DNA from 3 places in the Streptomyces sp. RLA131 genome. Region 3 is predicted to be linked to each of the others. Evidence: predicted binding sites of a transcription regulator. Region 3 holds the regulator's gene; each other region holds the start of a gene.
What was found. Region 3 encodes HrcA, which represses chaperone genes, less so after heat shock. Its sites were predicted from a motif close to TTNGCACTCNGNNNNNCNGAGTGCNAA; they were not measured.
Positions count from the first base shown of each region.

Region 1: a site for HrcA is predicted at 2,329-2,355, ahead of groL (chaperonin GroEL). Genes of this name have one in related genera too.
Region 2: a site for HrcA is predicted at 3,207-3,233, ahead of groES (co-chaperone GroES). Genes of this name have one in related genera too.

Region 1 is NZ_JBWDOQ010000002.1:3,603,027-3,610,045, forward strand. It holds gene RWE79_RS17245 (NADH:flavin oxidoreductase) at 1-408, opposite strand, end outside; gene groL (chaperonin GroEL) at 571-2,196, opposite strand; gene RWE79_RS17255 (cold-shock protein) at 2,534-2,737, opposite strand; gene RWE79_RS17260 (ubiquitin-like small modifier protein 1) at 3,214-3,492, opposite strand; gene thrC (threonine synthase) at 3,534-4,826, opposite strand; SAM riboswitch class I at 4,844-4,971, opposite strand; gene RWE79_RS17270 (glucosyl-3-phosphoglycerate synthase) at 5,183-6,148, shown strand; gene RWE79_RS17275 (alpha,alpha-trehalose-phosphate synthase (UDP-forming)) at 6,210-7,019, shown strand, end outside.
Region 2 is NZ_JBWDOQ010000002.1:4,974,316-4,981,334, reverse strand. It holds gene RWE79_RS23715 (SDR family NAD(P)-dependent oxidoreductase) at 1-140, shown strand, start outside; gene RWE79_RS23710 (ester cyclase) at 228-932, shown strand; gene groL (chaperonin GroEL) at 999-2,627, opposite strand; gene groES (co-chaperone GroES) at 2,751-3,059, opposite strand; gene RWE79_RS23695 (Uma2 family endonuclease) at 3,320-3,928, shown strand; gene RWE79_RS23690 (class I SAM-dependent methyltransferase) at 3,933-5,117, shown strand; gene RWE79_RS23685 (SCO1431 family membrane protein) at 5,095-5,232, opposite strand; gene RWE79_RS23680 (hypothetical protein) at 5,296-5,553, opposite strand; gene tsaD (tRNA (adenosine(37)-N6)-threonylcarbamoyltransferase complex transferase subunit TsaD) at 5,550-6,629, opposite strand; gene rimI (ribosomal protein S18-alanine N-acetyltransferase) at 6,622-7,019, opposite strand, start outside.
Region 3 is NZ_JBWDOQ010000002.1:2,771,080-2,778,098, reverse strand. It holds gene RWE79_RS13665 (Uma2 family endonuclease) at 1-506, shown strand, start outside; gene RWE79_RS13660 (DUF3097 domain-containing protein) at 484-1,314, opposite strand; gene RWE79_RS13655 (MBL fold metallo-hydrolase) at 1,339-2,052, opposite strand; gene hrcA (heat-inducible transcriptional repressor HrcA) at 2,211-3,224, shown strand; gene dnaJ (molecular chaperone DnaJ) at 3,225-4,361, shown strand; gene RWE79_RS13640 (nitronate monooxygenase) at 4,447-5,502, shown strand; gene RWE79_RS13635 (16S rRNA (uracil(1498)-N(3))-methyltransferase) at 5,499-6,239, shown strand; gene RWE79_RS13630 (pyridoxamine 5'-phosphate oxidase family protein) at 6,313-7,019, shown strand, end outside.

The DNA.
Region 1 (7,019 bases), 830 kb from region 3:
CGTGCCGTCCAGCGCGATCCCGGACGGGCCGACCGGCGGGGCGTCCACGACCGGCGGGGAGCCGGCCTTGCGGGCCATCCCGACGTGCCACAGCTGCGGCACGATCCTGCCGCCCGCCGTGTGGACGGCCTCGGCGACCCGGGCCCATCCGGCGAGCGCGTCCTCGCCGTGGAAGCGGGGCACCCGGTCGCTCTGCCCGGCCGACGGGTGGTCTATGTACGTGCCCTCGGTGATGATCAGGCCGACCTCGCCGGCCGCCCGGCGGGCGTAGTACGCCGCGACGTCCTCGCCGGGCACACCACCCGGGGAGAACTCGCGGGTCATCGGCGCCATCACTGTCCGGTTCCGTACGGTCAGCCCGTTCAGGGCGAACGGGCGGGACAGCGTCTCGGTGATACGGGTCGACACGGCGGGGTCTCCTCGGTCGGGGCAGGCAGGGGCGTATGCGGGCGGGGTGGCCCGACCTGGTCAACCTCCGCCGCAGGAACGGAAATTCCGGGAACGCCCGAGGGCGGCACCCCCGCGCTGGGGATGCCGCCCTCGGTCAGGCACTGCCGATCCGCGAACGGATCAGAAGTCCATGTCACCGCCCGGCATGCCGCCGCCGGCCGGGGCCGCACCGGCCTTCTCGGGCTTGTCGGCGATGACGGCCTCGGTGGTGAGGAAGAGCGCGGCGATGGAGGCCGCGTTCTGCAGCGCGGAGCGCGTGACCTTCGCCGGGTCGATGATGCCCTCGGCGATCATGTCGACGTACTCGCCGGTCGCGGCGTTGAGGCCGTGACCCACCGTCAGGTTGCGCACCTTCTCCACGACGACGCCGCCTTCGAGGCCGGCGTTGACCGCGATCTGCTTCAGCGGGGCCTCAAGGGCGATGCGCACGGCATTGGCACCGGTCGCCTCGTCACCCTCCAGCTCCAGCTTCTCGAAGACCGAGGACGCCTGGATGAGAGCGACGCCACCACCGGCGACGATGCCCTCCTCGACGGCGGCCTTGGCGTTGCGCACCGCGTCCTCGATGCGGTGCTTGCGCTCCTTGAGCTCGACCTCGGTGGCGGCACCGGCCTTGATGACGGCCACGCCGCCGGCCAGCTTCGCCAGACGCTCCTGGAGCTTCTCGCGGTCGTAGTCGCTGTCCGAGTTCTCGATCTCGGCGCGGATCTGGTTGACACGGCCCGCGACCTGGTCGCTGTCGCCGCCGCCGTCCACGATCGTGGTCTCGTCCTTGGTGATGACGACCTTGCGGGCGGTGCCGAGCAGGTCGACGCCGGCGTTCTCCAGCTTGAGGCCGACCTCCTCGGAGACGACGGTGCCACCGGTGAGGATGGCGATGTCGCCGAGCATGGCCTTGCGGCGGTCACCGAAGCCCGGGGCCTTGACGGCGACGGACTTGAAGGTGCCACGGATCTTGTTGACGACGAGGGTGGACAGCGCCTCGCCCTCCACGTCCTCCGCGATGATCAGCAGCGGCTTGCCCGACTGCATGACCTTCTCCAGCAGCGGGAGCAGGTCCTTCACCGAGGAGATCTTGGAGTTGACGATCAGGATGTACGGGTCGTCGAAGGACGCCTCCATACGCTCCAGGTCGGTCGCGAAGTACGCGGAGATGTAGCCCTTGTCGAAGCGCATGCCCTCGGTGAGCTCAAGCTCCAGACCGAAGGTCTGCGACTCCTCGACGGTGATGACGCCTTCCTTGCCGACCTTGTCCATGGCCTCGGCGATGAGCTCGCCGATCTGGGGGTCGGCGGCGGAGATGGAGGCCGTCGAAGCGATCTGCTCCTTGGTCTCCACGTCCTTGGCCTGCTCCAGCAGGGCACCGGAGACGGCCTCGACGGCCTTCTCGATACCGCGCTTGAGGGCCATCGGGTTGGCACCCGCGGCTACGTTGCGCAGGCCCTCGCGGACCAGCGCCTGGGCCAGGACGGTCGCGGTCGTCGTACCGTCACCGGCGACGTCGTCGGTCTTCTTCGCGACTTCCTTGACCAGCTCGGCGCCGATCTTCTCGTACGGGTCCTCGAGCTCGATCTCCTTGGCGATGGAAACACCATCGTTGGTGATCGTGGGGGCGCCCCACTTCTTCTCGAGGACGACGTTACGGCCCTTGGGGCCGAGGGTGACCTTGACGGCGTCTGCGAGCTGGTTCATCCCGCGCTCGAGACCGCGCCGTGCCTCCTCGTTGAACGCGATGATCTTGGCCATGTGAAGTGGTCCTCCCGGACGGGGTGGATTGCTCCGGACCGCGCTGGCGCCCGCGACGGACGGCCTGCCGACCACCGGCCTCTTGCCGGCACTCGGACGGGCCTCGCCGACCCGGTCCTTCTGTTGTTCTGGGTAGCACTCTCACCATCAGAGTGCTAACGCTAATGATTAGCACTCGACCCCCGAGAGTGCAAGCGACCGCGGCCGAGCCTGTGGACCCACGGGCGCACTCATCACACCCCGGGCGCACGCACGAGGGCCCGCACCCCGGACGGGATGCGGGCCCTCGTACTGAGCGTGAGCGTTGAGCGTGTCTGGTGGCCGATGCCGCGCCGGTCTAGACGGCGAGCCGGACCATGTCCGCCTGCGGCCCCTTCTGACCCTGCGAGATCTCGAACTCGACCCGCTGGCCTTCTTCGAGGGTGCGGTAGCCGTCCATCTGAATCGCGCTGTAGTGCACGAAGACGTCCGCACCACCGTCGACCGCGATGAAGCCGTACCCCTTCTCCGCGTTGAACCACTTGACGGTGCCCTGAGCCATTCCTAACTCCCCTATTACTGGCCCTTCGCAGATCCGCACCTCGCGAACCCGGGTCAGACCTCACCCCCTACAGCCCAGGGGGCGTGCGCCGGAACGCGTCGACCGCCGCTGAATGTATCTGCCCGGATGCCCTCTGCAACAGGTCAATCGGACGAGAATTCTGGGCACAACAGAACGACAAAAAGGGGGAATTGAAACATAATCCGGGGCAACTCGGACCGGACATAACTGACCAACACGACATTCAACGCGTGAATTTGGCGATAAATCGCCGCTCGCGGAAAGGAATTGTCAGGGTCTCTGCGGCCACTGTACCGCCATTCAACTACCGCTCAGCACACAGGTGCCCCGCCCTCACCACCGAGGACGGGGCACCTGTGCGCACCTTCTGAGCGGGCTCAGCGCGGGCTCAGCGCGGGCTCAGCGCGGGCTCAGCGCGGGCTCAGCGCGGGCTCAGCGCGGGCTCAGCGCCCGGCTCAGCAGCCGCCGGCGACCGCCGGGATGATCGAGACGCTCGCGCCGTCCGCCACGGACGTCTGCAGCCCCTCGGAGAAACGGACGTCGTCGTCGTTGACGTACACGTTGACGAAGCGGCGCAGCTTGCCCGTGTCGTCGAGCACCCGCGCGGAGATGCCCGGGTGGTTCGCCTCCAGGGACGCGATGACCTCGGCCAGCGTCGTGCCCTCGGCGGGCACCTCGGACTGTCCGCCGGTGTAGGTGCGAAGGATGGTCGGGATGCGGACGGAAGCGCTCATGATTCGGGATTCACCTTCAGTCGGGCAGACGGGAGTCGGGGTCAGCCGGACAGGCCGGCGGCACGGAACGCGTCGAGGCTGGGCTTGATCGTGGCCGTCGGCCCGGTGGTGTCGGCCACGGCGTCCAGGGTCTTCAGGCCATCGCCGGTGTTGAGGACGACCGTCTCCTCGGCCGGGTCGAGCAGGCCGCTGTCGATCAGCTTCTTCAGGACACCGACCGTCACCCCGCCCGCCGTCTCGGCGAAGATGCCCTCGGTACGGGCCAGCAGCTTGATCGCGGCCACGCACTCCTCGTCGGTGACGTCCTCCACCGCGCCGCCGGTGCGGCGCGCGATGTCCAGGACGTACGGGCCGTCGGCCGGGTTGCCGATCGCCAGCGACTTGGCGATCGTCTTCGGCTTCTGCGGGCGTACGACGTCGTGGCCGGCCTTGAAGGCGGTGGAGACCGGCGAGCAGCCCTCGGCCTGGGCGCCGTAGATCCGGTAGGGCCTGTCCGCCACCAGGCCGAGCTTGATCAGCTCCTGGAGACCCTTGTCGATCTTGGTGAGCTGCGAGCCCGAGGCGATCGGGATGACGATGTTGTCCGGCAGCCGCCAGCCGAGCTGCTCGCAGATCTCGTACGCCAGGGTCTTGGAGCCCTCGCCGTAGTAGGGGCGCAGATTGACGTTGACGAAGCCCCAGCCCTCGCCGATCGGGTCGCCGATCAGCTCGCTGCAGAAGCGGTTGACGTCGTCGTAGTTGCCCTCGATGCCGACCAGTTGGCCGCCGTAGACCGCGGCCATCACGACCTTGCCGGCCTCCAGGTCGTGCGGGATGAACACGCAGGAGCGGAAGCCGGCGCGGGCGGCGGCGGCACCGACGGCGCCGGCCAGGTTGCCGGTGGAGGAGCAGGACAAGGTGGTGAGGCCGAAGGTGCGGGCGGCCTCCAGGGCGATGGCGACGACCCGGTCCTTGAACGAGTGGGTCGGGTTGCCGGAGTCGTCCTTGATGTGCAGGCCGCCGGTGATGCCCAGCTCGCGGGCGAGGTTGTCGGCCTTGACGAGCTTGGTGAAGCCGGGGTTCAGGTTCGGCTTGGTGGTCACGTCGGCCGGGACCGGGAGCAGCGGCGCGTAGCGCCAGATGTTGTCCGGGCCGGCCTCGATCTGCTTGCGCAGCCGCTCCGGGTCACCGGTGGGGAGGTCGTAGGCCACTTCGAGCGGCCCGAAACACTCCTGGCAGGCGAAGATCGGCGTCAGCGGGAAGCGCGTGCCGCATTCGCGGCAGGACAGCGCGACAGCGGGGCCGAAAGCGGCGGAAACAGAGGTGTGATCTGCGGAAATGGTCTGCGCAGCCATGGAGGCGAGGCCCTTTCTCCTCATCTTCCCCGCGGCGCATTTCGCCGCGAGACGGAATTGGCACCTTCCCCACCTGGACCTCGCGGTCGGCGGGAGGGTTGCCGGGGCTTCAACGGGCCGTTCCCTCTGCCCCTCTGGATGAGCGGTATGGCGGTGACGCACTGGCACAGGGCCACCGCATTTGTCGTCCGAAGACGTAACAAGCCCAGATCATCGTGGACATACGATGGTCATGTCTCGTGTTCAAGACTGTAACCGACGACCCCGAACCTGGTCATAGGCAGTCCGTCCATCGAGACAGATGCGACAGACCGCCCTGCCGGAGGGGGGACAACTCCGACAGAACGGAGCCGCACGTGCTTGACGAGGTAGCCGACTGGCTGGAGCGCCGGTCGTGGTCCGCGGACCGCAGGCCGCTCTCGACCCTGCTCGCCGCGAAACGGTCGGCGGGCCCGAGCGGGACGGTGAGCGTGGTGCTGCCCGCGCTCAACGAGGAGTCCACGGTCGGGACGATCGTGGAGACCATCCGCCGTGAGCTGATGAGTGACGCCGTACCGCTCGTCGACGAGCTGGTGGTGATGGACTCCGGTTCGACGGACCGTACCGCCGCCGTCGCCGAGGCCGCCGGCGCGACCGTCGTGCACCGCGACGCGGTGCTGCCCCGGCTGCCGGCCCTGCCCGGCAAGGGCGAGGTGCTGTGGCGGTCCCTGCTCGCCACCAGCGGGGAGATCGTCGCCTTCGTCGACGCCGACCTGCGGGACTTCGACGCGCGCTTCGTGTCCGGGATCATCGGCCCGCTGCTGACCGACCCCGGCGTGCAGCTGGTCAAGGCCATGTACGACCGCCCCCTCGAAACGGGCGGCACCGTCGTCCCGGCGGGCGGCGGCCGGGTCACCGAGCTCGTCGCCCGGCCCCTGCTCAACCTGCACTGGCCGCAGCTGGCCGGCTTCGTCCAGCCGCTGGGCGGCGAGTACGCGGCCCGGCGCTCGCTGCTGGAGCAGCTGCCGTTCCCGGTGGGCTACGGCGTCGAGCTCGGCATGCTCATCGACTCCCTCAACACGGTGGGCCTGGACGCCCTCGCCCAGGTCGACGTCGGTGTCCGCCACCACCGTCACCAGGACGGGCAGGCGCTCGGCCGGATGGCCGCGACGATCTATCGCACGGCGCAGCTCAGGCTCGCCCGGGGCCACCTCGTACGGCCCGTCCTGACCCAGTTCGACCGCGCCGAGGGCGGCTTCACGCCCCGCGTCCACGACGTCGCGACGGAGGAGCGGCCCCCGATGCTCACGGTCCCCGAATACGCGGCGCGCAGAGCGGCGTAGCCGCGAGGGCGGGGCGGCGCTCGACGTTTGGGTTCGGGCCGGCGCGGCTAGGCTGGTCAGCATGGTCGCCAAGCACTCCGCCCGAGTACTGGTCGCGTCCAACCGCGGCCCCGTTTCGTACGCCCTCCGCAAGGAGGACGGCTCGCTGACCGCCAAGCGCGGCGGCGGGGGGCTGGTGTCGGGGCTGAGCGCGATCGGGCCCGACGCGGACGCCGTGTGGGTGTGTGCCGCCCTGGGCGACGGGGACCGGACGGCGGTCGCGCGGGCGCAGGGCGGACGGCTGGACCCGGCGGACAGCGGCGGCCAGCAGGTACGGATGCTCGACATCGAGCCCCGGACCTTCGCCGCCGCCTACAACGGCATCGCGAACTCCGTGCTCTGGTTCGTCCACCACCTCCTGTTCCAGACTCCGCTGGAGCCGGTCTTCGACGAGGACTTCCGAGGTGACTGGGCGGCCTACCAGGCCTACAACACCGCCTTCGCCGACGGGCTCGCGGAGGAGGCCGCCCAGGGCGCCTCGGTGCTGGTGCAGGACTACCACCTGGCCCTGGTGCCCAAGCTGCTGCGGGCCCGCCGGCCCGATCTGCGCGTGGGGCACTTCTCGCACACGCCCTGGGCCCCGCCGGACTACTTCCGGCTGCTGCCCGACGACGTGGCCGCCGAGGTGCTGACCGGCATCCTCGGCTCGGACCGCGCCGCCTTCCTGACCAGGCGCTGGGCGAACGCCTTCGCGGACTGCTGCGCCACCGTGCTCGGCGCCTCCGTGATCCGCGACGAGGGCGCCCTGACGGTGACGTACCAGGGCCGCACCACCCGGATCGGCGTGCACGGCCTCGGTGCCGACGCCGACTTCCTGCGTGAGCGCTCCCAC
Region 2 (7,019 bases), 2.2 Mb from region 3:
CGCGGGGCAGGTCGGTGAGCGTGCCGGACGCCCGGTACAAGGCGGTGGCGGTGGCGGCCCGGCTGGCGCCGGGCGGAGCGCTGGGGCGGTTCTCCACCCGGGCGGGGCGGAAGTTCGGGCCGTCGTATCCGCTGGACTGACCCGAACCCGGGGCGATTCGGTCATTCGGGCCTAAAATGAGCAAGGGACCGGGGGCCGGGATCGGGCATGGACTCTTGGGAGGCACCATGACATTCGTCCAGATCATCGACTGCAGGACCAGCAGATACGACGACATGAACCGGCTCATGGACTCGTGGGCCGAGGCGACGCAGGGCAGGCGGACGGCGACCCACACGATGATCGGCAAGGACCGGTCGGCGGACGACCACTACGTCGAGATCGTGGAGTTCCCCTCCTACGAGGAGGCGATGCGCAACTCCCGGCTCCCGGAGACCGACCGGATCTTCCAGGAGATGGTGGCGCTCTGCGACGAGATGCCGACGTTCACGGACCTGGATGTCGTCCGTGACGAGCAGCTCAACAAGGACTCCGTGCGCCGGCTGCTGGAAGACCTCGTCGGCACGGACCACACGGCGGCCTTCAACGAGGTGGTCGCGGCCGGTTACGTCGACCACGACATCGCCGACGAGCGGGAGACCCCGGGCGCCGACGCCTTCCGGGAGAAGACCCTGGGATACCGCAGGGCGTTCCCGGACTTCAGGTTCACCATCGAGGACCAGGTGGCCGAGGGCGATCAGGTGTCGACGCGCTGGAGCTGGCGCGGCACCAACACCGGGGAGATGCGGGGCATGCCGCCGACCGGCAGGACGGTCGAGATGACCGGTACCACGACCTTCCGGTTCGAGGACGGAAGGATCATGGAGGGCTGGTGGCACTGGGACTTCCTGGGCATGCTGCGCCGTCTCGGCGTGGTCGAAATGCCGTCGTAGGACAGGCCGAAGGCCCCCGCTCCGGCTGGAGCGGGGGCCTTCGTACGCGGGTCGGGCAGGCCCGGGTCAGTGCGAGTGGCCGTGACCGTGGCCGTGACCGGCCTCGGCGGGCTCCTCTTCCTTCTTCTCCACCACGAGGGTCTCGGTGGTGAGGAGGAGGGACGCGATGGACGCGGCGTTCTCCAGGGCGGAGCGGGTGACCTTGACCGGGTCGATGACGCCGGCCTTGATCAGGTCGCCGTACTCGCCGGTGGCGGCGTTGAAGCCCTGGCCCTTTTCGAGCTCGGCGACCTTGGAAGTGATGACGTAGCCCTCCAGGCCGGCGTTCTCGGCGATCCAGCGCAGCGGCTCGACGGCGGCGCGGCGGACGACCGCGACACCGGTGGCCTCGTCGCCGGTCTTGCCGAGGTTGTCCTCCAGCACCTTGACGGCGTGGACGAGCGCGGAGCCACCACCGGAGACGATGCCCTCCTCGACCGCGGCGCGGGTCGCGGAGATGGCGTCCTCCAGACGGTGCTTCTTCTCCTTGAGCTCGACCTCGGTGGCCGCGCCGACACGGATGACGCAGACGCCGCCGGCGAGCTTGGCGAGGCGCTCCTGGAGCTTCTCGCGGTCCCAGTCGGAGTCGGTGTTGGTGATCTCGGCCTTGATCTGGGCGACGCGGCCCTCGATCTCGGACTTGTCGCCGGCGCCGTCGACGATGACCGTGTCGTCCTTGGTGACGGTCACGCGGCGGGCGGTGCCGAGCAGGTCCAGACCGGCCTGGTCGAGCTTGAGGCCGACCTCCTCGGCGATGACGGTCGCACCGGTGAGGGTGGCGATGTCGCCGAGCATGGCCTTGCGGCGGTCACCGAAGCCGGGGGCCTTGACCGCGACCGCGTTGAAGGTGCCGCGGATCTTGTTGACGACCAGGGTCGACAGGGCCTCGCCCTCGACGTCCTCGGCGATGATCAGCAGCGGCTTGGAGGCGCCCGCCTGGATGATCTTCTCCAGCAGCGGCAGCAGCTCCTGGATCGAGCTGATCTTGCCCTGGGTGACGAGGATGTACGGGTCGTCCAGGATGGCCTCGAGGCGCTCCTGGTCGGTCACGAAGTACGGCGACAGGTAGCCCTTGTCGAAGGCCATGCCCTCGGTGAAGTCCAGCTCCAGCCCGAAGGTGTTGGACTCCTCGACGGTGATGACACCGTCCTTGCCGACCTTGTCGATCGCCTCGGCGATCAGCTCGCCGACCTGCTTGTCCTGGGCGGACAGCGCGGCGACGGCGGCTACGTCTTCCTTGCCCTCGATCGGGCGGGCGGTGGCGAGCAGTTCGTCCGAGACGGCCTTGACCGCCGCGTCGATGCCCTTCTTGAGCGAGGCCGGGGAGGCGCCGGCGGCCACGTTGCGCAGACCCTCGCGGACCAGGGCCTGGGCGAGGACGGTGGCGGTGGTGGTGCCGTCACCCGCGATGTCGTTGGTCTTGGTCGCCACCTCCTTCACCAGCTGCGCACCGAGGTTCTCGTACGGGTCGTCGAGCTCCACCTCGCGGGCGATGGTCACGCCGTCGTTGGTGATGGTCGGGGCGCCGAACTTCTTGTCGATGACGACATTGCGGCCCTTGGGGCCGATGGTCACCTTCACGGTGTCGGCGAGCTTGTTCACGCCGCGCTCAAGGGCGCGACGGGCGTCCTCGTCGAACTTCAGGGTCTTGGCCATACCGGCGGAATACCTCGTCTTCAGTCTTCGTCAAAGACCACACCCCGGGCCCCCGGTCGGTATGACGCGGTGGGACCGGGGCGTGGTCACTGCTGTTCCGGTGGCTCGGAAGCCGGGCCGGAATTACTTCTCGACGATCGCGAGGACGTCGCGAGCCGAGAGGACGAGGTACTCCTCGCCGTTGTACTTGACCTCGGTGCCGCCGTACTTGCTGTACAGCACGACGTCGCCGACGGCGACGTCGAGCGGCAGGCGCTTGCCGTCCTCGAACCGGCCCGGACCCACGGCAAGGACGGTGCCCTCCTGGGGCTTCTCCTTGGCGGTGTCCGGGATGACCAGGCCGGAGGCCGTGGTCTGCTCGGCGTCGAGCGGCTGGACCACAATGCGGTCCTCAAGCGGCTTGATGGCAACCTTGGTGCTGGCGGTCGTCACGATCCGACCTCCCCCTTCAAAGGGCTAACGGGAGTGTCTGTATGGGTGGCGACCTGGTAGGCCCGTCGTCGCGGGTGCCGGACCTGCCCGTCGCTGTGTAATTGGCACTCGGCAGTGCTGAGTGCCAGATCTGAGACTAGGACGGAGTTAGCACTCGGTCAAGCGGAGTGCCAATGCCGCGCCGGGCGCGGCGTTGACCCGGGCCTTCCCCGGTAGCCTGGAGGCGTCACATTTCGTCGCGTTCGCGAGGAGTGCCGCAGGTGACCGCCGAGCCCCTTCCCGACTGGTTCTACCCGCCGCCGGGCGGCTGGACGGTCGACGATCTGGACCGTCTGCCTCCTGACGCGCCCCGGTTCGAGCTGATCGACGGAGCGCTCATCATGATGTCGCCGCAGACCGACTTTCACAGTGTTGTGATGCGGCGGCTGGCCAACGCCATGGAGGACGCGATCCCCGACGAGTCGGACAACCTGCGCGTGGTGACCGAGATGACGGTCAGGCTGGGCCGGCGACAGGGGCCCGAGCCTGACATTCTGCTCGTCGACGCCCCTCTCGATGACAAGCGCACGAACTACCTGCCCGGGGAAGTCGTCCTCGCCATCGAGATCGTCTCGGACGAGTCCGAGGAACGCGACCGCGAGACCAAGCCGACCAAGTACGCCGAAGCGGGTATCCGGCACTTCTGGCGGGTGGAGAACGAGGACGGCAGCCCGGTCGTCCATGTCTACGAGCTCGACGAGGCGACCGCCCGCAGGCCGGCCGTGTACGTCCCCACCGGCATCCACCGGGGCAAGCTCGACGTACCCGTGCCGTTCCCCATGGGCGTCGACCTCACCACGCTGTACCGGAAGCGGCCTCCGCGACAATAGGCACGTGGATCTTGACGCGTTCTCCGCCCTCCTGACCGCCGAGGGGCAGGCCCTGCTCGCCTCCCTCCGGGACTACGACCCCGGCACGGAGCTGGCGACGGCCACCCGGCTGCGCCGCACGCACCCGGCGGGGCTGGTGTCGGCGGCCCTGGGGATGGCCCGGCTGCGGCAGCGGGCGGCGGCCAAGTTCGGCGAGGACGCGTACCGGATGTACTTCACGCCCGACGGCGTGGAGCAGGCGACCCGAACCACCGTCGCCGAGTACCGCGCCGGGCGGTTCACCGCGCTGGGTGTACGGCGGCTGGCCGACCTGTGCTGCGGGATCGGCGGTGACGCGATCGCGCTGGCCCGGGCCGGCATCGAGGTGCTGGCCGTCGACCGGTCGCCGCTGACCTGCGCGGTCGCCCGGGCCAACGCGGAGGCCCTGGGGCTGGCCGGGCTGATCGAGGTGCGCTGCGCCGATGTCACGGAGGTCGCCACACAGGCGTACGACGCGGTCTTCGTCGACCCGGCCCGCCGGGGCGGCCGGGGGCGGATCTTCGACCCTGAGGCGTACTCGCCGCCGCTGTCCTGGGCGGTGGAGGCGGCGCGCAAGGCTCCGTACGCGGCGCTGAAGATCGCGCCCGGGGTGCCGCACGAGGCCGTCGCGGACGAGGCCGAGGCGGAGTGGATCTCCGACCACGGCGACGTGAAGGAGGCGGTGCTGTGGTTCGGCACCGCACCGGGGGCCCGGCGGGCGACGCTGCTGCCGGGCACCGCCTCGCTGCTGGGCCGGGGCCTGCCGGACCCGGCGGTGCGGGAGGTGGGGCGGTGGCTGTACGAGCCGGACGGCGCCGTGATCCGGGCGCACCTCGTGGCGGAGGTGGCGCAGGCCGTGGGCGGCGGGCTGATCGACTCGACGATCGCCTATGTGACGGCGGACGAGCTGCGGCCGGTGCCGTACGCGAGCGCGTACGAGATCACCGATGTGCTGCCGTTCGGCCTCAAGCGGCTCAAGGCGCTGGTGCGGGAGCGCGGGATCGGGGTGCTCACCGTCAAGAAGCGCGGCTCGGCCGTGGAGCCCGAGGAGCTGCGCCGCCGGGTGAGGCCGCAGGGACCGGCCTCCGCGACGGTCTTCCTGACCCGGGTCGCGGGCGCCCCGAGCATGCTGCTGGGGCGGCCGGCGGCTACATCAGGCCCAGGCCGGTGACGAGCATCGCGAGGAGCACGGTCAGCGTCCAGCCGAGCACATGCTCCAGCAGCTTGACGCCGTCGTCACCCGAGGGGCCACCGGTACGCGCGCGGGGCGCCGTCATTTCTGTCATGCGGCGAGCCTAAACACCCATAGCGCCCTTTATGGCCGAAAGTGACCGACCTCATGTGCCGCCTCAGGCCGCCCCGAGCGACTCGAAACGCCAGCGGTGCGGCGGCCGGGCCACCAACTCCGGCGCCGGGGTGGGCAGTTCCGGCAGCTCGGCGTCGTACGGCGCCTCCCACCAGGTGATGACCAGCACACGGTCCCCGGGGGCGGCGAAGGTCTCCCTGCGCAGCGGCGTTCGCGGGAACGCCTGCGCACGCGCCCAGGCCAGGAGTTCGGGGCCGCGGCCGTCGGCGGCGCGGGCCTCCCACATGAGGGCGACGGTCATCGGTGGGCGGGTGCCGGGGCCGGGACGGACGCCGGGGCGGGGACGGAGATCTCGGTGACCTGGAGCGAGGAGTCGGCCGAGAGGTCGAAGGCGGAGGCGGGCCGGCCACGGGCGACCATCTCCGCGCCGAGGGCGGCGACCATCGCGCCGTTGTCGGTGCAGAGTCCGGGCCGGGGCACCCGCAGCACGATGCCGGCGGCGTCGCAGCGTTCCTGGGCCATGGCGCGCAGCCGGGTGTTGGCGGCGACGCCCCCGCCGATCATGAGGTGGTCGACGCCGTTGTCCCGGCAGGCGCGGACGGCCTTGCGGGTGAGGACGTCGACCACGGCCTCCTGGAACGAGGCCGCGACGTCGGCGACGGGCACGTCCTGGCCGTCACGGCGGCGGCCCTCGACCCAGCGGGCGACGGCGGTCTTGAGGCCGGAGAAGGAGAAGTCGTAGGCCGGGTCGCGGGAGCCGGTCAGGCCGCGCGGGAAGCGGATCGCGGCCGGGTCGCCGTCGCGCGCGTAGCGGTCGACGACCGGGCCGCCGGGGAAGCCCAGCCCCAGCACCCGGGCGACCTTGTCGAAGGCCTCGCCCGCCGCGTCGTCGATGGTCGAACCGAGGGGGCGTACGTCACTGGTGATGTCCGGGGCGAGGAGCAGCGAGGAGTGGCCGCCGGAGACCAGCAGGGCCATCGTCGGCTCCGGCAGCGGCCCGTGTTCGAGCTGGTCGACGCAGATGTGCGAGGCGAGGTGGTTGACGCCGTAGAGCGGCTTGCCGAGCGCGTAGGCGTACGCCTTGGCGGCCGAGACGCCGACCAGCAGCGCTCCGGCGAGCCCGGGGCCGGCCGTGACCGCGATGCCGTCGAGGTCGGCGGCGGTGACCCCGGCGGTCTTCAGGGCGCGCCGGATGGTGGGGACCATCGCCTCCAGGTGGGCGCGGCTGGCGACCTCGGGGACGACGCCGCCGAAGCGGGCGTGCTCGTCGACGCTGGAGGCGATGGCGTCGGCGAGGAGGGTGTGGCCGCGGACGATGCCGACGCCGGTCTCGTCGCAGGAGGTCTCGATGCCGAGGACGAGGGGCTCGTCAGCCATGGGTGTCGTTTCCTTTCGGGCTCTGCGCACGGCGCATGACGAGGGCGTCGACGTTGCCGGGCTGGTAGTAGCCCTTGCGGAAGCCGATCGGCTCGAAGCCGAAGCGCTCGTAGAGCCGTTGGGCGCGGGAGTTGTCGACGCGTACTTCGAGCAGCACCTCGTGGCACTCGAAGGCGGAGGCCTGGTGCAGCAGTTCGGCCAGCAGGCGGCCGCCGAGGCCGGTGCCCCACTGGTCGCGGGCGGCCGCGATGGTCTGGACGTCGCCGGTGCCGGCGACGGCGGCGAGCCCGGCGTAGCCGACGAGGCGGGAGTCCTGTTCGGCCACGATGTAGTGCCGGGTCGCGGACGGGTGCCGGGCGTCGGCCAGTTCGGACCAGAACATGCCGCGCG
Region 3 (7,019 bases):
AGCTCCTCAGGGGGGACATCGTGATGATGGCGGGGCCCGACGTGGTCCACAACCGGATCGTCCGGTCCGTTCAGGACCAGATCCCTCACGACCGCTGGGAGCGCCTTCAGACCCAGGACATCTCCATCCCGGGCGAGAGCAGCGAGCCGCAGCCGGATCTTGTGGTGATGGAACTCGGTGCGTTCGACGGTCCCGGGCGGCTGATTCCGGCTCCTGCTGTCACGCTGCTGATGGAGGTCGTCTCCAAGAGCAGCGTCGACCGCGACTACGGCGAGAAGCGTTCCATCTATGCGGCGGGCCAGGTTCCCGTCTACCTGATCATCGACCCGATGGCGGCCCACTCCGTGGTGCTCACGGATCCGATCGGCAAGGGGGAGGACGCCGACTACCGGACGGAGCGGACGTTCAAGTTCGGTGCTCCCGTTCCGCTCGACCTGCTCGGCGTCAAGCTGGAGACCGCCGGGTTCCAGACCCTGCCCCCCGTCAAGAGGCACCGCCGGCCGTGACGAAGTCGATCAGTTCCTCCACCCGCCCCAGCAGGGCCGGCTCCAGGTCCTTGTAGCTGCGGACCGAGCCGAGGATCCGCTGCCAGGCGGCGCCGGTGTTCTCCGGCCAGCCCAGGGCCCGGCACACGCCGGTCTTCCAGTCCTGGCCGCGCGGCACCGACGGCCAGGCCGGGATCCCGACGGAGGAGGGCTTCACGGCCTCCCAGACGTCGATGTAGGGATGCCCGACGACCAGGACGTCGGCGCCCGTGACCCGGTCCGCGATACGGGACTCCTTGCTGCCCGGGACCAGGTGGTCGACCAGGACGCCGAGGCGGGCGTCCGGTGCGGGGGCGAACCCGGTCACGATCGCGGGGAGGTCGTCGACGCCCTCCAGGTACTCCACGACGACGCCCTCGATGCGCAGGTCGTCGCCCCAGACGCGCTCGACCAGCTCGGCGTCGTGACGGCCCTCGACGTAGATGCGCCCGGCGCGGGCGACCCGGGCCCGCGCACCGGGGACGGCGACCGAGCCCGAGGCGGTACGGGCCGGGGTGCGCGGGGCGCCGGGGGAGGGGCGGACGAGGGTGACGGCCTGGCCGTCGAGCAGGAAGCCGCGCGGGACCATGGGGAAGACGCGGTGCTTGCCGAACCGGTCCTCCAGGGTCACGGTCGGCCCCTCGGCGGACTTCTCGCAGCGCACGACGGCCCCGCAGAAGCCGGTGGCGGCCTCCTCGACGACCAGGCCGGGCTCGGCGGCGGCCTCGGGCGCGGGGGCGCTCTTCTTCCAGGGCGGGGTGAGGTCGGGACCGTAACTCCTGCTGCGCATGCGTCAGATCGTATCCAGTCGTATCTACGACACGCCGAAGCGCGCGGCCAGCGCGTCCCGCTGGGCGCGTACGAAACGTGCGTCGACCACGGCGCCGTGCCCGGGGACGTACCGGGCGTCCTCGCCGCCCAGCGCCAGCAGTTCGTCCAGGGTGCCGGGCCAGGCGCCGGGGGCGGCGTCGGGGCCGCACTGGGGGTCGCCGGACTCCTCGACGAGGTCGCCGCAGAAGACCACGGTGGGCCGGCCGGGGACGACGACCACCAGGTCGTGCGTGGTGTGGGCGGGTCCGGGGTGGACGAGGACGGCGGACCGGCCGCCGCCCAGGTCGAGCTCCAGCCGGCTGTCGACCGCTACGCCGGGGCGTACCAGGGCGTCGGCGGCCTCGGTGGCGGCGGCCGGGTCGGTGCCGTGCCGCACGGCGTCGGCGCGCAGCGCGAGGCGTTCGCGGGCGAGGTGGGCGCCGAGGGTGAGTTCGCCGTGGACCCGGACTCCGGCCGGGAAGGCGCCGGCCCCGAAGACGTGGTCGAAATGGCCGTGGGTGAGCGCGAGGTCGGTGACGGGCCGGCCGCCGGTGAGGACGGTGGCCTGGTCGCGCAGTTCGGCCCCCTCGGCGAGGGTGGACCCGGTGTCGATCATGAGCACGGCCCGGTCACCGATCACGACGCCGATGGTCACGTCGAGGAACGGAAGCCGCCGCCGGACCACCCCCGGGGCGAGCCGTTCCCACACGTCGGGCATGTCCACACCATGACCGTACCGGGCCCGGAGAGCGGCCGCCCTTGCCGGGGTCTTGCTACCGCGCCGTACACTGGCTGCGGGGAAGCTGGCACTCGTCCGACATGAGTGCCAAAGTGCCAAGGGCGTCACAAGGGACCCGAGACTGGAGGTGCGCGCTGATGCTCAGTGAACGGCGGCTCGAAGTACTGCGCGCCATCGTCCAGGACTACGTCGGCACCGAGGAGCCGGTGGGCTCCAAGGCGCTGACCGAGCGGCACAGCCTCGGGGTGTCGCCGGCCACGGTCCGCAACGACATGGCGGTGCTGGAGGAGGAGGGTTACATCCACCAGCCCCACACCAGCGCCGGCCGGGTGCCCACCGACAAGGGGTACCGGCTCTTCGTCGACAAGCTCGCGGGGGTCAAGCCGCTGTCGGTGGCCGAGCGCCGCGCGATCCAGAACTTCCTGGACAGCGCGGTCGACCTCGACGACGTCGTGGCCCGTACGGTGCGGCTGCTGGCGCAGCTGACCCGGCAGGTCGCGGTGGTGCAGTACCCGTCGCTGACCCGCTCCACCGTCCGTCATGTCGAGCTGCTGGCGCTGGCCCCGGCCCGCATCATGCTGGTGCTGATCACGGACACCGGGCGGGTCGAGCAGCGGCTCGTGGACTGTCCGGTGCCGGTCGGCGAGACCGTGCTGGCGGACCTGCGGGCCCGGCTCAACAGCCGGGCGGCGGGCCGTCGCTTCGCGGACGTGCCGCAGCTGGTGGCGGACCTGCCGGAGAGCTTCGAGAAGGACGACCGGCCGGCGGTCTCGATCGTGCTGGCCACCTTGCTGGAGACGCTGGTCGAGAAGACCGAGGAGCGGATCATGCTCGGCGGCACCGCGAACCTGACCCGCTTCAACCACGACTTCCCGCTGACCATCCGCCCCGTGCTGGAGGCGCTGGAGGAGCAGATGGTGCTTCTCAAACTGCTCGGCGAACAGGACTCGGGCATGACCGTACGAATCGGTCACGAGAACTTCCATGAAGGCCTCAACTCCACATCGGTCGTCGCCGTCGGCTACGGTTCGGGCGACGAGGCGGTGGCAAAACTCGGCGTGGTCGGACCGACCCGCATGGACTACCCCGGAACGATGGGAGCGGTACGCGCAGTGGCACGTTACGTCGGACAGATCCTGGCGGAGTCGTAAGTGGCGACGGACTACTACGCCGTCCTGGGTGTGCGCCGCGACGCGGGCCAGGACGAGATCAAGAAGGCATTCCGCCGGCTCGCGCGCGAACTGCACCCGGACGTGAATCCGGATCCGAAGACCCAGGAGCGGTTCAAGGAGATCAACGCCGCTTACGAGGTGCTCTCGGACCCGCAGAAGAAGCAGGTCTACGACCTCGGCGGCGACCCCCTGTCGGCGGCCGGCGGCGGTGGCGGCGCGGGTGGCTTCGGCGCGGGCTTCGGCAACTTCAGCGACATCATGGACGCGTTCTTCGGGCAGGCCTCGCAGCGCGGTCCGCGCTCGCGGACCCGGCGCGGCCAGGACGCGATGATCCGGCTGGAGATCGAGCTCGACGAGGCGGCCTTCGGGACCACCAAGGACATCCAGGTCGACACGGCTGTGACCTGCGGCACGTGTTCGGGCGAGGGTGCGGCTCCGGGCACCACCGCCCAGACCTGCGACATGTGCCGCGGCCGGGGTGAGGTGTCCCAGGTCACGCGGTCCTTCCTCGGCCAGGTCATGACCTCCCGTCCCTGCCCGCAGTGCCAGGGCTTCGGCACCGTGGTGCCCACCCCCTGCCCCGAGTGCGCGGGCGACGGGCGGGTACGGTCCCGGCGCACCCTCACCGTGAAGATCCCGGCCGGTGTCGACAACGGCACGCGGATCCAGCTGGCGGGCGAGGGCGAGGTCGGCCCGGGCGGCGGCCCGGCCGGTGATCTGTACGTCGAGATCCGTGAGTTGCCGCACCCGGTCTTCCAGCGGCGCGGTGACGACCTGCACTGCACGGTCACCCTGCCGATGACGGCCGCGGCGCTGGGCACCAAGTGTCCGCTGGAGACCCTCGACGGGCTGGAGGAGATCGACGTCCGGCCCGGCACCCAGTCCGGCCAGTCGATCCCGCTGCACCAGCGCGGCATCACCCACCTGCGGGGCGGCGGCCGCGGGGATCTCATCGTCCATGTCGAGGTCCGCACCCCCGACAAGCTGGACCCGGACCAGGAGGAGCTGCTGCGGCGGCTGGCGAAGCTGCGCGGCGACGAGCGGCCGCTGGGCCAGTTCCAGCCGGGCCAGCAGGGGCTCTTCTCCCGGCTGAAGGACGCGTTCAACGGCCGCTGACGGTTCCGCCGGCCAGGGCCGCGCGACCCCCTGACAGCCGCTGCCCGGGCCAGCGGCTGTCAGGGGGTCGTGAAACGATGGCGTCATGCCCGCCCTGACCGATCTTTTCAGGTACCCCGTCGTCCAGGCGCCCATGGCCGGTGGCGCGTCCACGCCCAGACTCGCCGCCGCCGTGAGCGAGGCCGGAGGGCTGGGCTTCCTCGCCGCCGGCTACAAGACGCCGGTGGCGATGTACGAGGAGATCAAGCAGGTCCGCAGTCTCACCAGAAACGCGTACGGCATGAATCTGTTCATGCCGCAGCCCGCGACCGCCGATCCGTCCGCCGTCGAGTGCTACGCCGAGCAGCTGGCCGGTGAGGCCGCCTGGTACGACACCCCGCTCGGCGACCCGGACTCGGGCAGTGACGACGCGTACGAGGCCAAGGTCTCGATCCTGATCGACAACCCGGTGCCGGTGGTGAGCTTCACCTTCGGCTGTCCGGCGCGCGCGACGCTGGCCGCGCTGAACGCCGTCGGCACCGTCACCGTGATCACCGTCACCTCCGCCGCCGAGGCGCTGGCGGCGCAGCGGGCGGGCGCCGACGCGGTGTGCGTGCAGGGCATCGAGGCCGGCGGCCACCAGGGCACCCACCGTGACGACCCCGAGCTGGACTGCGCCGGGGTGGGCCTGCTGGCGCTCGTTCCGCAGGTGCGGGAGGCCGTGCCGGGGCTGCCGGTCATCGCGACCGGCGGGCTGATGCGCGGAGACCAGATCGCCTCGGTCCTGGCGGTGGGCGCGGACGCGGCGCAGCTGGGCACCGCGTTCCTGGTCTGCCCGGAGTCGGGGGCCAACGCCCTGCACAAGCGGGCCGTCACCGACCCCGTCTTCACCCACACCGAGCTCACCCGGGCGTTCTCCGGGCGGCCCGCCCGGGGCCTGGTCAACCGCTTCATGCGCGAGCACGGCCCGTACGCCCCGGCCGCCTACCCCCAGGTCCACCACCTCACCTCGCCGCTGCGCAAGGCCGCCGCCGCGGCCGGCGACCCCCAGGCCATGTCCCTGTGGGCCGGACAGGGCCACCGGCTGGCCCGGCAGGTGCCCGCCGGTGAGCTCGTCGGGATTCTGGCCGCCGAGCTCGACGCCACCCGGGCCGCCCTGTGACCGCCCCCGTCTTCATCGCCGACCCCGGCCGGCCGCTGGCGGTCGGGCGGGCCGTCCTCACCGGGGCGGAGGGCCGGCACGCCGTCTCGGTACGCCGCCTGCGGGCCGGCGAGGACATCGTGCTGACCGACGGCGAGGGCATCGGCGGGTACGGCCGGGTCGTGGCGGTCGAGGGCAAGGACCGGCTGGAGGCCGACGTGACGGAGATCCGGGCCGAGCCCGCGCCCCGGCCGCGGATCACCGTCGTCCAGGCCCTCCCCAAGGGCGACCGCGGTGAACTGGCCGTCGAGACCATGACCGAGACCGGCGTCGACGCGATCGTCCCCTGGGCCGCCTCCCGTTGTGTCACCCAGTGGCGTGCCGAGCGCGGTGCCAAGGCCCTCGCCAAGTGGCGCTCCACCGCCCGCGAGGCCGCCAAGCAGTCCCGTCGGCTCCGCTTTCCGGAGGTGACCGAGCTCATGACGACCCGTCAGGTCGCCGTGCTGCTCGGCTCGGCCGCCTTCGCCGCCGTGCTGCACGAGGAGGGTTCGCAGCCGCTGGCCTGCGCGCCCCTCCCGGACGAGGGCGACCTCGTCCTCGTCGTCGGCCCCGAGGGCGGCGTCGCCCCGGACGAACTGGACGCCTTCGCGGCGGCCGGGGCCAAGCCGTACCGCCTGGGGGCCACGGTGCTGCGTACGTCCACGGCGGGTGTCGCGGCGACGGCCCTGCTGCTCGGGCGGACAGGACGTTGGGGCTGAAGTCGGGGCTGAAAAGGGCAACGCCGCGGCGGGGAGGCCGAGTCGGGCCGTCCCGCGTGGCAGTGTCACGGCCATGCAGACCCTTGAGGCGGCCCTTCGACCGGCCGTCGACGCCTACCGTACGTGCGAGTTCACCACCCTGGGCCGTGACGGCACCCCCCTGACCTGGCCGACCGCGTTCCACCGCCGTGAGGACGGCACGCTGCTGGTGACCACCTCCCTGGCGTTCGCGCGCAAGGCGCTCAACGTCCGCCGGGACGGGCGGGTCGCCCTGCTCTTCTCCGACCCGACGGGCAGTGGTCTGACCGACCCGCCGCAGATCCTGGTCACGGGCACCGCGACCTGCCCCGAGGAGATCGTCACCGGCCCGGCGGGCGACGAGGAGTACTGGTCCATGCTCTTCGAACGCCAGCCGGACAGCCGCAAGTACGTGGACCCGCCGGCCCGCTGGCTCATGGACTGGTACTACATGCGGCTGCTCATCACCGTCACCCCCGGCCAGGTCCGCACCCTGCCCCCGCTGTCGCAGCTGCCGCCCGCCGCGGCGCCCGCCACCGCCGCCGAGCCCGCCACCGCCGCGGCGCCCGCCGCGCTCCTGGGAGCGGAACTGCTGGCCGCCTTCCCCAGCGCGGTCCTGGGTGCCCGCGACCCCTCCGGCGCCCCGCTGCTGATGCGCACCCGCACCACCGCCACCCCCGACGGCCACACCGTGGACATCCCCGAGGGCCACCTCGTCGCGCCGGGCCCCGCCAGCCTTCTCGTCCACCGCCACGACGACCG